DNA from 3 places in the Halomonas sp. JS92-SW72 genome. Region 1 is predicted to be linked to each of the others. Evidence: predicted binding sites of a transcription regulator. Region 1 holds the regulator's gene; each other region holds the start of a gene.
What was found. The regulator sigma-54, encoded in region 1, starts transcription at its own class of promoters, with help from an activator protein. The targets are predictions, from matches to a motif close to TGGCACNNNNNTTGCTNT.
Positions count from the first base shown of each region.

Region 2: the regulator sigma-54 is predicted to act here: its motif matches at 2,252-2,269, upstream of D1793_RS16490 (amino acid ABC transporter substrate-binding protein).
Region 3: the regulator sigma-54 is predicted to act here: its motif matches at 1,220-1,237, upstream of D1793_RS01915 (CmpA/NrtA family ABC transporter substrate-binding protein).

Region 1 is NZ_CP032147.1:585,292-590,580, reverse strand. Features, by position in the region: gene lptB (LPS export ABC transporter ATP-binding protein) at 1-405, shown strand, start outside; gene D1793_RS02785 (RNA polymerase factor sigma-54) at 560-1,972, shown strand; gene raiA (ribosome-associated translation inhibitor RaiA) at 2,160-2,468, shown strand; gene ptsN (PTS IIA-like nitrogen regulatory protein PtsN) at 2,476-2,940, shown strand; gene rapZ (RNase adapter RapZ) at 2,985-3,905, shown strand; gene D1793_RS02765 (HPr family phosphocarrier protein) at 3,908-4,177, shown strand; gene pmbA (metalloprotease PmbA) at 4,397-5,289, opposite strand, start outside.
Region 2 is NZ_CP032147.1:3,491,471-3,496,759, reverse strand. Features, by position in the region: gene ribA (GTP cyclohydrolase II) at 1-467, opposite strand, end outside; gene hemE (uroporphyrinogen decarboxylase) at 664-1,740, shown strand; gene D1793_RS16495 (VanZ family protein) at 1,733-2,110, shown strand; gene D1793_RS16490 (amino acid ABC transporter substrate-binding protein) at 2,338-3,366, shown strand; gene D1793_RS16485 (amino acid ABC transporter permease) at 3,480-4,673, shown strand; gene D1793_RS16480 (amino acid ABC transporter permease) at 4,683-5,289, shown strand, end outside.
Region 3 is NZ_CP032147.1:406,512-411,800, forward strand. Features, by position in the region: gene D1793_RS01915 (CmpA/NrtA family ABC transporter substrate-binding protein) at 1-1,132, opposite strand, end outside; gene D1793_RS01920 (sigma 54-interacting transcriptional regulator) at 1,426-3,342, shown strand; gene D1793_RS01925 (alpha/beta hydrolase) at 3,351-4,265, opposite strand; gene D1793_RS01930 (efflux RND transporter periplasmic adaptor subunit) at 4,654-5,289, shown strand, end outside.

The sequences.
Region 1 (5,289 bases):
GATCTCGACCGCGAGGGGCGCCGCGCCCGCCTCGAGCAGCTGCTCGGGGAGTTTCACGTGACCCATATCCGCGACAACCTCGGCATGAGCCTCTCCGGCGGCGAGCGACGGCGGGTGGAAATCGCCCGGGCTCTGGCCACGGAGCCCGCCTTCATCCTGCTCGACGAGCCCTTCGCCGGCGTCGACCCCATCTCGGTGGGCGAGATCAAGGGGGTCATCCGCCAGCTCAAGGCCCGCGGCATCGGCGTGCTGATCACCGACCACAACGTGCGCGAGACCCTGGATATCTGCGACACCGCCTACATCGTCGGTGACGGCAAGATCATCGCCGAGGGCAACGCCGAGGCGATCCTCGCCAACCAGCGGGTGCGCGAGGTCTACCTGGGCGAAGATTTCCGGCTCTGAGCACAATCCTCTGATATGTCTGTCGTTATTCGATGACGGCATGGTGATTGCGGGTGGCACAGAAGTTGCTTAACAAGCGCTTGCATGCCCGCGTCGGCCGCGCTAGGGTGAGGCCTTACGGCCACTTCCCGGCACAAGAGGGCAGACGATCACGATGGCCATGAAAGCCTCCCTTCAGCTCCGCGTCGGCACGCAGCTGACCATGACGCCCCAGCTGCAGCAGGCCATTGCCTTGCTGCAGCTCTCCACCCTCGACCTGCGCCAGGAGATCCAGCAGGCGCTGGAGTCCAACCCCATGCTGGAGCTCGATGAGGGCTTCGGCGAGCAGACGGTGAGCGAGGCCCCCGAGGACGACTGGGCCAGCGAGATTCCCGACGAACTCAGCACCGACAGCGACTGGTCGGACACCTACCAGGACCTGGGGGCGCCGGCCGGCGGCGAGGGCCCCGATTTCGAGCGCGAGGCGAGCGCACAGAGCCTGCAGGGCCACCTGGCCTGGCAACTGGCGATGACCGACCTCGACCCCCGCGAGCAGCAGATCGCCGAGAGCCTGATCGATGCCGTGGACAGCGCGGGCTACCTGGCGCAACCCCTCGACGAGATCCGCGACGGCCTCAAGTCCCAGGGGCTCGGCGGCTTGCGCAGCGCCGAGGTGGAGCAGGTGCTGCTGCGCCTGCAGCAGTTCGAGCCCACCGGCGTCTTCGCCCGGGACCTGCGCGAGTGCCTGATGCTGCAGCTCGCCGCCCTGCCCGACGACACCCCGCTGCTACCCCAGGCGCGCCGCCTGGTGCGCCAGTTCCTCGAGGCCCTGGCCGGCGACGACCGCCGCCTGCTCAAGCGCCGCCTCGGCCTCGACGACGACGCCCTGGAAACGGCCATCGCCCTGGTCCGCTCCCTGGACCCGCGCCCCGGCAGCGCCTACGCCAGCCTCGAGAACGACTACGTGATCCCCGACCTGGTGGCACGCCAGGACAGCCGCGGCTGGCACGTGGAGCTCAACCAGGAGGCGCTGCCCCGTCTGCGCATCCAGCCCGACTACGCGGCGCTGATCCGCCGCGCCGACAAGAGCCAGGACAACCAGTTCCTCAAGGACCACCTGCAGGAGGCGCGCTGGCTGATGAAGAGCCTCTCCAGCCGCAATGACACCCTGCTGCGGGTGGGCCGCGAGATCATGGCCCGCCAGCTCGACTTCCTGGAGCAGGGCGAGGAGGCGATGAAGCCGCTGATCCTGGCCGATATCGCCCAGGCCGTGGAGATGCACGAATCGACCATCTCCCGGGTCACCACCCAGAAATACATCCACACCCCCCGAGGGGTGTTCGAGCTGAAGTACTTCTTCTCCAGCCAGGTGGGCGGCAACGGCGAGGGCGACGCCCACTCCAGCACCGCCATCCGCGCGCGGCTCCGCAAGCTGATCCAGGAGGAGCCGCCGCGCAAGCCGCTCTCCGACAGCAAGCTGGTGGCCCTGCTCGAGGAGGCCGGCATCCAGGTGGCCCGCCGGACCGTAGCGAAGTACCGCGAGGCGATGGGCATCCCCTCCTCCAGCGAGCGCAAGCGGCTGAGATGATGCCAGCGCGGCACCGACCCCATCTCCCAGCATGCCCCGGAACGCCGGCTGCGTCGCGTGCCAACCGCCACCCGCCCGCGCTTCGCTGACCTGCATCAGGCCCGCCGCGGCGGCGGCAGACCGGGGGGTATGCAAGGCAGGAAAAAGGGTTACAATCGACCCACAACCAACGAGCAAGGAGCGTGTCATGCAAGTCAATATCACCGGCCATCATGTGGAACTGACCGATGCCCTGCGTGGCTATGTGGACGAGAAGCTGGCTCGCGTGGAGCGCCACTACGACAACATCACCAACGTGCAGGTGACCCTGTCCGTGGAGAAGGAGCGCCAGCACGCCGCCTGCACCCTGCATGCCGCCGGCGCCGACCTGCATGCCGAAGCCCAGGACGGTGACATGTACGCCGCCATCGACGCTCTGGCCGACAAGCTGGATCGCCAGCTGGTCAAGCACAAGGAGAAGGCCCAGGCCCGCGCCCAGGGCGCCGGCGCTCGCTGAGCCCATCATGTCACTGGAAGCCATCCTGCCCCCGGAGCGCACCCTGTTCGGCGTACCCGGGGGCAGCAAGAAACGGGTGCTGGAGTTCTTCAGCACCTTCATCGCACAGAATACGCCAAGCCTCGACAGCCAGGAGGTGTTCAGCCGGCTGATCGGGCGCGAGCGCCTGGGCAGCACCGGCATCGGCAACGGGGTGGCCATCCCCCACGCCAGAAGCCCTCACTGCAAGGCCCCCATCGCCGGCTTCCTGAAGCTGGCCGAGCCGGTGGACTTCGACGCCATCGACGGCGAACCCGTCGACCTGGTGTTCGTGCTGCTGGTCCCCGAGGAGGCCGACGACGCCCACCTCGCCCTGCTTGCCCAAGTGGCCGGGGTGATGAACGACGCCGACACCCGCAGCGGGCTGCGCCGCAGCGAAAGCCAGCGCGAGCTCCACGAACGGCTCATCGAGGCGATTCGACGGCAGGGGTAGCGCCCACGGGCCGCCCGGCCAGATTGACGACCAGGAGATCCCCCATGCAGCTCGTGATCATCAGCGGCCGCTCCGGCTCGGGCAAGTCGATCGCGCTGCAGGCCCTGGAGGATCTCGGCTACTACGCTATCGACAACCTCCCGGCCATGCTGCTCGGCTCGCTGGTCGATGAACTGGGCAGCTCGGAGTCGCCACGCTCCTCCATCGCCGTCAGCATCGACGCCCGCAACCTGCCCCAGGCCCTGCAGAGCTTTCCCGCCCAGCTGCAGGCGCTCCAGGCCCGCGGCATCGCCTGCCAGGTGATCTACCTGACCACCGATGCGCGCATCCTGCTCGAGCGCTACTCTGCCACCCGGCGCCGCCATCCGCTGACCCGGGACAGCCAGATGACGCTCGCCGAGGCGATCGATTCCGAGGAGTTGGCCCTCGCCGAAATCCGTGACCTGGCCGACCTGGTCATCGACACCTCACGGCTATCGGTCCACGAACTGAGGCGCCGTATCGCCGACCAGGTGGCCCGCCACCAGCCCGACCAGCTCACCCTGACCTTCGAGTCCTTCGGCTTCAAGCGCGGCGTGCCGCTGGACGCCGACCTGGTGTTCGATGCGCGCTGCCTGCCCAACCCCTACTGGGACCCGCAGCTGCGCGCCAGCACCGGCCGCGACGCGCCGGTCATCGAGTTCCTCGAGACCTACCCCCTGGTGGAGGCGATGCGCGCCGATATCCAGGCCTGGGTGGAGCGCTGGCTGCCCGCCTACCTGGCCAGCCACCGCAGCTACCTCACGGTGGCCATCGGCTGCACCGGCGGCCAGCACCGCTCGGTCTACCTGGCGGAGCGCCTGGCCGCGAGCCTGGCCGCCTCCCACCCCCTGGTCCGGCTGCGCCATCGCGAGCTGGGCATCCATGACACCCTGCCCCCGTTGCCGGACCCGGCGACCGACGTCACACCTCATCAAGGAAGTTGAGCGTGCCGCAACGCAAGCTGACCCTGAGCAATAAGCGCGGCCTGCATGCGCGCGCCGCCACTAAGCTGGTGCAGTGCTGCCAGCCCTTCGCCGCCTCCATCAGCGTGGCCAACGGGCCCATGCGCGGCGACGCCGCCAACATCATGTCGCTGCTGATGCTCGCCGCTCCTTGCGGCACCGAGCTCACGGTGACCGCCGAGGGCGAGGACGCCGAGGCGGCCCTCGACGCCATAGAGGCGCTGTTCGAGGCTCGCTTTCACGAGGATGAATAGCTGCGGTCAGCGAGAAAGCGCTCGAGGCGGCAGCGAAACGATATCTACCCGGGAATGCTGACCACGAGTGCGGCGTCGCGGGTGAATCGGCAGGGAAGCCGATTCAGGGTCGGCAAGAGGGACCTTGTTCCGGCCCGACCCGCAAGACGCAAGCGAAGTGTCAGGGTTTCATTCCCGGGATCGTGAGCGCAGCCTCGGGCGAGGGAGGATACCCGAGCCTCAGCTGCCGGCGACGGTCATCTCGTCGATCAGCCAGCTGCCGGTATGGATGCTGCCGCGGGTGTCGGTATCGCTGCCGATGCCGGCCAGGCCCTTGAACATCGCCTCCAGGTTGCCGGCGATGGTGAACTCCTCCACCGGGTGCTGGATCTCGCCACTCTCCACCCAGAAGCCTGCCGCCCCGCGGGAGTAGTCTCCGGTCACGGCGTTGACCCCCTGCCCCATCAGCTCGGTGACCAGCACCCCGCGCCCCATGCGCGAGAGCAGCTCCTCGCGCGAGGCCAGCGGCGCCTCGATGCGCAGGTTGCGCGCGCCCCCGGCGTTGCCGGTGGTCTGCATCCCCAGCCGCCGAGCGCTGTAGGCGGAGAGCATGTAGCTGGCCAGGCGCCCCTGCTCGATGAAGACGTTGTCACGGGTCTGCACACCGTCGCCGTCGAAGGGCGAACTGGCCATGGCGCCCCTCTCCATGGGGCGCTCCTGAAGGCTGAACCACTCGGGGAAGAGCGCATCGCCGAGACGGTCGCAGAGGAAGGAGGCCTGGCGATAGAGGGCCCCGCCGGCGATGGCCCCCATCAGCGAGCCGACCAGCCCCCCCGCCAGGGTGGGATCGAACAGCACCGGCATTCGCCCCGTCGCCGGACGACCGGCCCCCAGGCGGCGCAGGGTGCGCTCGGCGGCGCTCTCGCCCACCCGCTCGGGCGCCAGCAGGTCGCGGGGATGGCGGGCACTGGTGTAGTCGTAGTCGCGCTGCATGCCGCTCTCGTCCTGGGCGATCAGCATGCAGGAGAGCGAGTGGCGGCTGCCGCGCTGGCTGCCCAGGAAGCCGTGGCTGTTGGCGTAGACTCGCACGCCCTCGCCGCTGGAGAGCGAGGCGCCGTCGGAGCTCATGATGC
Region 2 (5,289 bases), 1.2 Mb from region 1:
TCGACCTTGCGCGGGTTGTTGGTCATCAGCCTGAGCGAGGCGATGCCCAGGTGCTCGAGCATCGGCACGCAGAGATCGTAGCGACGCAGGTCGGCGCCGAAGCCGAGCTGCTCGTTGGCCTCCACGGTATCGGCCCCCTGGTCCTGCAGGTGGTACGCACGGATCTTGTTGAGCAGGCCGATACCGCGCCCCTCCTGACGCAGGTAGAGCAGCACCCCGCGCCCCTCGTCGGCGATGCGCTTGAGCGCCTCCTGGAGCTGGTAGCCGCAGTCGCAGCGCATCGAGAAGAGGGCGTCGCCGGTCAGGCACTCGGAGTGGACCCGCCCCAGCACCGGCTCGCCGTCGGCCACGTCGCCCAGGGTCAGGGCGATATGGTCCTTGCCGGTGGCCTCGTCCTCGAAGCCGTGCATGGTGAAGGTGGCCCAGGGGGTGGGCAGTCGAGAGGCGGCGATGAAGCGAATCGTCACTGGGTACCTCGGTATCAGGCCGCGGGCGGTGCCGCAGAGTGGTGGGCCATTCTAGCAGGAACGGCGGCGTGGCTCACGGGCAGGTTGAGATCAGGCCGAGCCGGCGCGGCCGCCACCGTGGAGCTTGGCCTCGGTCAAGCCTGGCGTGCGGTGATGCGCTACAATGGCGCGACATTTCCCGTGGATGACCGCCTGCATGGAACTCAAGAACGATCGCTTTCTGCGCGCCCTGGCGCGTCAGCCTGTGGACCGCACCCCGGTATGGATGATGCGCCAGGCCGGCCGCTACCTGCCGGAGTACCGCGCCACCCGCGCCGAGGCCGGCGACTTCATGGATCTCTGCCGCAACCATGACCTGGCCTGCGAGGTGACCCTGCAGCCGCTGGAGCGCTATCCGCTGGACGCGGCGATCCTCTTCTCGGATATCCTGACCATCCCCGATGCCATGGGCCTGGGGCTCTACTTCGAGACCGGCGAGGGGCCGAAATTCCGCAAGCCGGTGCGCACCGCCGAGGATGTGGCGGCGCTCAGCGTGCCCGACGCCGAGCGCGATCTGGACTACGTGATGCGGGCGGTCTCCACCATCCGCCGCGAGCTCAACGGCCGGGTGCCGCTGATCGGCTTCTCCGGCAGCCCCTGGACGCTCGCCACCTACATGGTGGAGGGCAGCTCCAGCAAGGACTTCCGCCACGTCAAGACCATGCTCTACGACACGCCCAGCGTGATGCATGACCTGCTCGACACCCTGGCCACGGCGGTCACCGAGTACCTCAACGCCCAGATTCGCGCCGGCGCCCAGGCGGTGCAGATCTTCGATACCTGGGGCGGCGTGCTCTCCACCCCGGCCTATCTGGAGTTCTCGCTGCGCTACATGGAGCAGATCGTCGCCGGCCTGATCCGCGAGCACGACGGGCGCAAGGTACCGGTGATCCTGTTCACCAAGAACGGCGGCCAGTGGCTCGAGGACATCGCCCTGGCGGGCCCCGATGCGGTGGGCCTGGACTGGACGACGGAATTGTCCGACGCCCGCGCCCGAGTCGGCCACAAGGTGGCCCTGCAGGGCAACCTGGACCCCAACGTGCTGTTTGCCCGCCCCGCGGCGATTCGTGCCGAGGTGGCGCGCATCCTCGACAGCTATGGCGCAGGGCCCGGCCACGTCTTCAACCTGGGCCACGGCATCAGCCAGTTCACCAACCCGGACAACGTCACCGCCTTCATGGAGGCGCTGCACGAGCTGAGCCCGGCCTACCATCGCCGGATCCAGCATGGCTGAGAGGCCCCTGCTGACCCGGCTTGAACGTCTGCACGACCGGCGCCGCCTATGGGCGGCGCTGGCCGTTCTGGGGGCGCTGGCCATCGCCCTGGGCAGCCTGACGCCGGGCAGCCAGATGCCCTCGAACCTGCCCTGGGACAAGGCCAACCACTTCCTCGGCTACGCGGGGCTGGCCGGCCTGATCGGCCTGGCCGGGGTGCGCCTGCCGCTCGCCTTCCTGGTTGCCGTGCTCTACGGCATCGCCATCGAAGTCGCCCAGATCCCGGTGCCGGGCCGCAGCGGCGGCGACTGGGCCGATATCCTCGCCAACTCCCTCGGCGCCGCCTTCGCGGTGCTGCTGCTGGCCGCCTTCCGGCGCTGGCTGCGCTGAGCCCCGCCCAGGCGACCCTCGTCCGCGCATGCACCCGAATGGTGAGCGGCTTCGCACGGCCGCGCGATATGGTGCGCGGCACCCGGGCGGGGCAGCCGCCGCTTGCGTTGAAATGGCGCGATCGCGGCAGGCTAACCGGGTTGGAACGATCCTTGCTAGTGTCCAGAGACGTGCTCCGGCACGTCTCAACAATGGACAACGATCTCATCTAGCGAGGGACGATCCCCATGCTCAACAAGAAGAACAAGCTGATGCTGCTGGCCTCCGCCGGCGCCCTGACCCTGGCCGCCGCCGGTGTCGCCCAGGCCTCCACTCTGGAGGAGACCCGCAACCGCGGGGCGGTGCAGTGTGGCGTCAGCGACGGTCTCCCGGGCTTCTCGGCCCCGGATGACGAGGGCGAGTGGCAGGGCCTGGACGTCGACGTCTGTCGCGCCGTGGCCGCCGCGGTCTTCGGCGACGCCGAGGCGGTGCGCTACGTGTCGCTCAACGCCGTGGAGCGCTTCACCGCGCTACAGTCCGGCGAGGTGGACGTGCTCTCCCGCAACACCACCTGGACCACCACCCGCGACACCACCCTGGGCCTCAACTTCACCGGGGTGACCTTCTACGACGGCATCGGCTTCATGATCCACACCGAGATGGGCATCGACAGCGCCCAGGAGCTCGACGGGGCGGCGATCTGCGTGCAGTCCGGCACCACCACCGAGCTCAACGTGGCCGACTACTTCCGCGCCAACGGCATGGAGTTCGACCCCATCGTCTTCGATACCTCCGAGCAGACCGTGGGCGGCTACGAGGCCGGCCGCTGCGACGTGCTCACCTCGGATACCTCCCAGCTGGCCGCGCTGCGCATCCAGCTCTCCGATCCGGACGCCTCCAAGATCCTGCCGGAGATCATCTCCAAGGAGCCGCTGGGCCCGGTGGTGCGCCAGGGCGATGACCAGTGGTTCAACATCGTGAAGTGGTCGCTGTTCGCCATGCTCAACGCCGAGGAGATGGGCATCACCAGCGACAACGTCGACGAGATGCTCGAGTCCGAGGATCCGGACATCGCCCGCCTGCTGGGCCAGGACGGCAACTACGGCGAGGGCATGGGCCTCTCCGCCGACTGGGCCTACCAGATCGTCAAGCAGGTGGGGAACTACGGCGAGAGCTTCGAGCGCAACGTCGGCATGGACTCCCCGCTGGAGATCGAGCGCGGGCTCAACGCCCTGTGGACCGACGGCGGCATCCAGTACGCTCCGCCGATCCGCTGAGCCCGGAGGCCGGGGCGGCACCCCTCGCCCCGGCGCCTTCCCCGCTGGCCGTCCCGGCAGATCCGGGGCGGCCGGCGTGAATCCTGCTTGACGGATCCAGGCGGAGACTTCCCATGTCCGTTCGACACCCGGCCCGCCGCCCCGCGGGCCCACGCCCCCCGTTCTGGCGCGACCGCGCCAAGCGGGCGCTCTTCTTCCAGGTGCTGCTGCTGGCCGCCGTGGCGGCCTTCCTGCTCACCATCATCGGCAACACCCAGGACAACCTTGCCGCGCGAGGCATCACCACCGGCTTCGGCTTCCTGGGCAACACCGCGGGCTTCGGCATCGTCCAGAGCCTGATCGACTACTCCTCCCAGAGCACCTATGGTCGCACCTTCCTGGTGGGACTGCTCAATACCCTGCTGGTCTCGGCCCTGGGGGTGCTGGCGGCGACCGTCATCGGCTTCACCGTGGGCATCGCCCGGCTCTCGCCCAACTGGCTGATCGCCCGGTTGGCCAGCGGCTATATCGAGACCTTCCGCAACATCCCGCTGCTGCTGCAGATCTTCTTCTGGTACTTCGCGGTGCTGCGGACCCTGCCGGCGGCCCGCGACAGCCTCAGCTTCGGCGAGGTGATCTTCCTCAACGTGCGCGGCCTCTACCTGCCGGAACCGCAGTTCGAGTCGGGCTTCGGGCTGGTGCCGCTGGCCACCCTGGTGGCGGTGGTGGCCAGCATCGTGCTGGTGGTCTGGAACCGTCGGCGCCACGAGGCCACCGGGCGGCGGCTGCCGGCGGGCTGGATCTCGCTGGCGCTGATCGTCGGCCTGCCGCTCGCCGTGCTGGTCGTCACCGGGGTGCCGGTGACCTGGGAGGTGCCGGAGCTGCGCGGCTTCAACTTCCGCGGCGGCATCACGGTAATCCCGGAGTTCCTCGCCCTGTGGGTGGCGCTCTCCATCTACACCGCCTCGTTCATCGCCGAGATCGTGCGCTCGGGGATCCAGGCGATTCCCCACGGCCAGACCGAGGCGGCCCAGGCCCTCAGCCTGCCCCAGGGGCTGGTGCTGCGGCTGGTGGTGATCCCCCAGGCGCTGCGGGTGATCATCCCGCCGCTCACCAGCCAGTACCTCAACCTGATCAAGAACTCTTCGCTGGCTACCGCCATCGGCTATCCGGACCTGGTCTCGGTGTTCGCCGGCACCACCCTGAACCAGACCGGCCAGGCCATCGAGGTGATCGCCATGACCATGGCGGTCTATCTCACCATCAGCCTGCTGGTCTCGCTGTTCATGAACTGGTTCAACGCCCGCGTGGCGCTGGTGGAACGCTAGGAGAGCGCCATGACGATTCGCGACAAGATGATCGAGGCGCGACCGGCGCCGATCCGTACCGTGGGCCTCCTGGCCTGGCTGCGAGCCAACCTGTTCAGCGGCCCGATCAACAGCGTGTTCACCCTGCTGGGCCTCTACCTGCTCTACCTGCTGCTGGCGCCGACGATCCAGTGGGCAATCATCGATGCCGACTGGGTGGGCACCAGCCGCGACGACTGCTCCCGGGAGGGGGCCTGCTGGGTCTTCATCAATGCCCGCCTGACCCAGTTCATCTACGGGCTCTACCCGCGGGCCGAGCTGTGGCGGGTGAACATCGTCTTCGCCGGCTTCGCGGCGCTGATCGCCTGGCTGGCCATTCCGCGGCTGCCCTTCAAGCGTTGGGTGGCCGTCGCCACCCTGGTGGGCTTCCCGGTGGTCGCCTATGTGCTGCTCTACGGCGGCTACTTCGGCCTGCGGGTGGTGGAGACCCACCGCTGGGGCGGGCTGATGCTGACCCTGATCCTCGCCGTGGTGGGGATGGTGGCGGCGCTGCCGATCGGCATCCTGCTGGCCCTCGGCCGCCGTTCGCAGATGCCCATCGTCAAGAGCTTCTGCGTGGTGTTCATCGAGTTCTGGC
Region 3 (5,289 bases), 180 kb from region 1:
CGAAGCGCCCGGTGAGCACCTGCTCGATCACCGTCACCGGCTGATTGAGGTAGTTGGTGGGGGCGATGGCCTCGGCGATCTCCGAACGGTTGGCGGGGTCGGAGGAGTACTGGGTGGCATCGATGATGGCCCGCAGCAGGGCGCCGTAGGTGTTGGGGTTCTCGCGGGCGAAGGTGGCGCTGGTGGCGAAGGCGCAGCAGGGGTGGCCGTCCCAGATCTCCTTGGTCAGCAGGTGGATGAAGCCGATGCGCTCGAACACCGCCCGCTGGTTGAAGGGGTCCGGCGAGAGGAAGCCGTCGATGTTGCCGGCGCGCAGGTTGGCGACCATCTCGGGCGGCGGAATGACGCGGATCTGGATGTCCTGGTCGGGGTCGAGGCCGTGTTCGGCGACGTAGTAGCGCAGCAGGAAGTTGTGCATCGAGTATTCGAAGGGCACGCCGAAGGTGAAGCCCTTCCACTGAGTCGGGTCGCGCTTGTCCTGGTGATCGTTGTGCAGCACGATCGCCTGGCCGTTGATGTTCTCGATGGCCGGGGTGATGAAGGCGCGACGGCTGGAGCCCGCCCCCAGGCTCATGGCCAGCGGCATGGGCGAGAGCATATGGGCGGCGTCGTAGTTGTCGTTGAGCGAGTTGTCGCGGATCAGCGCCCAGCCGGCGGTCTTGATCACGTTGACGTCGAGGCCGTAGCGCTCATAGAAGCCCATGGGGTGAGCCATGATGATCGGCGTGGCGCAGGTGATGGGGATGAAGCCCACGTTCAGGCGGGTCTTCTCCAGCGGGCCGAGGTCCTCCTTGACGGCCGCCTTGATGGCGTCCATCGGGAACAGGGTCGCCAGGGCCGCGGCCACGGTGCCGCCCCCCACCAGCTTCATGAACTGGCGGCGGTGCATGTCGCTGTGGCCGAAGATGCCGCGCACCAGGGCGCTCTCCACCACGCGGTCCATCATCGCCTCGCTGTCGCGCGGTGCGGCCGAGGCGGGCGACTGTGCCTCGGCGGGGCGGGAGGCGGCGCTGGCGGCCTCGGAGGGGTGGGGGTGCGCATCCGTGCAGGTCTGGCAGCCACAGTCGCGTCCATGGACCAGGGAGTGCCGGTGATCGAAGGGGTTACCCAGACTGCTGTGGTCGTTGTTCATGGTCGTCTCGCTTCGCTGGTACAGGGGAAGGCCTGTCATGCGCCAGCCTGGTGCAGATACGCTGCCCGCTGGCCGTTCACCCTGAATGCTGCGAGGCCCGTGCCATCTCGCGATATTCCTGAGATACCCGTCGAATTTTCAAACGCTTGGAAGTAAATGGCTGACTGGCGAGGGCGCTTCCTGACGGTGACGAGATCTCGTCAATGACGAGATCTCGTTGAAAGATTGGCGATTTCTCGTCATTGGCGCGGGCCTTGTATGGCAGGGGTATCCATCGCTGCGAGGCCGTCGCCATGTCCCTGCCCGATCTCTCCCCACCATCGCTTGTCCAGGAGGCCTTCGCCCGGTCGCCCCAGGCGCTGCTGCTCATCGACCCCGTGGCCGACCGCCTGCTGGGCGCCAATGCCGCGGCCTGCCAGCTGCTGGGTGGCGACCTCGAGGCGCTCAGCGCGCACCCCTTCAGCCATCGCCTGGGGGCCTCGCTGCCGCTGTGGGTCAGCTTCACCGACGAGGCCCTGACCCGCTCTCCCGCCTGGTCGGATGACCTGGTGGTCCTCGACCTCAAGCGCCAGCCGCGCCATGTTGAGGTGCAGGCCCAGGCGCTGGTGCGGGGACGGCTGCTGCTGACCCTGGTCGATCGCCAGAAGGCCGAGCAGCGCCGTGCCCGGGCCGAGCTGGGGCGTCAGCACCGGCGCGGGCAGGTGGGCTGGGAGCGGGTCGAGCAGGTGTTCGAGCGCATCGAGCGCCAGAACCGGCTGATCCTCGGCGCGGCGGGCGAGGGCATCTACGGCCTGGATGCCGAGGGCCGCACCACCTTCGCCAATCCGGCCGCCGAACGGATCCTCGGCTGGAGCAGCGAGGACATGGTGGGCCACGACGCTCACCTGCTGTTCCACCATACCCATGCAGATGGCCGCCACTTTCCGGTGCAGCAGTGCCCGATCCACGCCTCCTTCAGCGACGGTCAGGTGCATCGGGTCGATGACGAGGTGTTCTGGCACAAGAACGGCGAGGCGGTGCCGGTGGAGTACACCAGCACGCCGATCTTCGAGATGGGGCGTCTGGTGGGGGCCGTGGTGCTCTTCCGCGATATCTCGGAGCGCAAGCGCGCCGAGCAGCAGCTGCGCGATGCCCTGGCCGAGGTCGAGTCCCTCAAGCAGCGCCTGGAACTCGAGAACCAGTACCTGCAGGAGGAGATCAAGGCCGAGATCAACCATCGCGAGATCGTCGGCGAGAGCCAGGCCGTGGCTCATCTGGTGCGCCAGATCGCGCTGGTGGCGCCCACCGATGCCAACGTGCTGATCAGCGGCGAGTCGGGCACCGGCAAGGAGCTGATCGCCCGGGCCATCCACGCCGGCGGCGCGCGCGGTGGCCGGCCGCTGATCCGGGTCAACTGCGCCGCCATCCCCCGCGACCTCTTCGAGAGCGAGTTCTTCGGCCACGTGAAGGGGGCCTTCACCGGGGCGGTCAACGACCGGCCGGGGCGCTTCGAGCTGGCCGATGGCGGTACCCTGTTCCTCGACGAGGTGGGCGAGATCCCCCTCGAACTGCAGGGCAAGCTACTGCGGGTGCTGCAGGAGCAGCAGTTCGAGCGGGTGGGAGACAACCGCACGCGCCAGGTGGATGTGCGGGTGATCGCCGCCACCAACCGCGACCTGCGCGAGATGGTCGAGGCGGGCGAGTTTCGTGAGGACCTCTACTTCCGCCTCAATGTCTTCCCGATCGCCTCGGTGCCGCTGCGCCAGCGCATCGAGGACGTGCCCCTGCTGGCGCGGCACTTCCTGCTGCGCGCCTGCCAGAAGTTCAACCGGCCGGGGGTGAGGATACCGCCGGCCCAGCTCGAGGTGCTCAAGCGCTACCCGTGGCCTGGCAATATCCGCGAGCTGGAGAACGTGATCGAACGCCAGGTGATCGTGGCCCAGGGGCGCCAGCTGGCCTTCGATGACCTGATCCCGGCGGCCGGCGACGAGCGGGTGGCCTCGCCCGGCGAGCCCTTTCCGCCGCCCCGGGAGTCGGCCGAGCCGGGACTCTTGACCGAGCAGGAGCTGTCACGCCGGCAGCGCGAGAACGCCCTGGCGGCGCTGCGTGCCAGCGGTGGCAAGGTGTCGGGGGAGGGCGGGGCCGCCGAGCGGCTGGGGATCAAGCCGACCACGCTGCGCTCCCGTCTCAAGGCGTGGGGAATCGCGCCCCGGGACTTCAAGGCGTCATGACGGTCTGGTTAACCCCTGAGCCGCGCGAGCAGCCGCTTCCACCAGGCCGTGGAGGGAGGCCCCGGCGGTGCCGGCATCAGGGTCTCTCTCGGCCGCTCGAGGAAGTCCGCGATGGGGGCGACCTGGCTCGCCCGGTCCAGCATGGGGGCGTGGCCGCAGCCGGGCACCTCCAGCGTGACCAGGCCCGGCTGGGCCTCGACCATCTTCGCCACGCTGTCCCGGCGCAGCAGCGGGGAATCGGCGCCGCGCACCACCATCAGCGGACAGCGGATCGCGCGCCAGTCGGCCCAGGTGTCGCGGGGAGTGTCGTGGATGAATTGCTCGCCGATGCGGGGATCGTAGTGGTAGGTCCAGCTGCCGTCGGGCAGCCGGCGTGCGCTGCCCAGGGCCAGCCGCCGCCAGGCGTCGTCAGTGTCGATGCCGAAGCCGGCATAGTGGCGGCGCAGCTCGGCCTCCAGGTCGCCGAAGCGGGTGAAGCGGTGGGGGGAGGCGAAGTAGCGGCCCAGGTCGGCCAGCCCCTGGGGATCCAGCTCCGGGCCGACGTCGTTGAGCACCAGCCGTTCGAGGCGCGGGGCCGTCTCGGGGTCCGCCGCGAGCAGCATGCCGATCAGCCCGCCCATGGAGGTGCCCACCCAGGGCACGCTGTCGAGCCCGAAGTGGTCGAGCAGGGCGATGGCCAGGGCCGTGTAGCGCGAATAGAGGTAGTCCTGAGCGGGGAAGAGCGGCCAGCCCGACAGGCCGCGCCCCGGCGTGTCCGGGGCGAGCACTCGCCAGCCGGGGCCCAGCGCCCGGGCGAAGTCCTCGAAATCGCCGCCGTGGCGGGCCAGGCCGTGCCAGGCCACGACCGTCCGGGGGGCCTGGGGTTGCCAGATGCGCACCGCGACCTCCAGCTCGTCGACCCTCACCAGTTCCAGCGCATCCATTGCCTTGCTCCCCTGTCGGTCATGATGGTCTGGGTGGCTTGCCTTGCCACCCTCGCGGCAGCTTAGCGGTGAGCCGGGCCCGGGTCGAGGTGATAAAAATTGTACGGATGTTGATTCGTGTTTATTTCTTGTCTAATATTTCGTGGAGGGAGCCTCAGCCCTCGGCTTGAAATGAGCTGTTCCTCGTTTCGAGTTCCGTCTGTACCAACCCTGCTTTGCCGCCCCGCCCCGGGCGGTTTTTTTCTGGCCGGAAGGGGGAGGCTAGGGGAAAAGTCACTAGTATACATACATGGATGTAGCTATAATCCCTGCCTGTTTTCGACCCGCGCGCCGGCTTCTTCCCCCTGCTGCCGGGCCCCTGACGAGATCACCCAGAGTGGAGACTTCCATGCGATTGGCACCCCTGAAGGGGCACAGGCCCCTGAAAATCCTGGCCCTGGCCGGCCTGATGGCCGCCGGGCTGTCCGCCTGCGGGCAGGACAACGATCAGGCCGGAGCGCCCGGCGGCGGTGGCGGCGACCGTCCGCCGCCCCCGGTCGTCGTGGTAGGCGTGGAGCCACGCAGCGTCGAGGTGATCGAGGAGTATGCGGCCCGCGCACGGGGTTCCCGCGAGGTGGAGGTGCGTGCCCGGGTCGACGGTATCCTCGAGGAGCGCCTCTACACCGAGGGCCAGATGGTCAGCGAGGGGGATGCGCTGTTCCGCATCGATCGCGAGCCCTACGAGATCGCTCTCAAGCGCGCCGAGGCGGAGCGGGCCAATGCCCGTGCCGAACTCAACCAGGCCAACCGCGAGTGGCAGCGGATCTCCACCCTGTTCAACCAGAACGCGGTCAGCGAGCGGGAGCGCGACAGCGCCCTCTCCGCCCGGGAGCTGGCCGAGGCGCGCTACGCCCTGACCGAGACCGGCGTGGCCAACGCCGAGCTCAACCTCAGCTATACCGAGGTGCGCGCCCCCCTGGCTGGCCTGACGGGGCTTGAGAGCTTCCCCGAGGGCAGCCTGATCGAGCGCGGCACCCTGCTGACC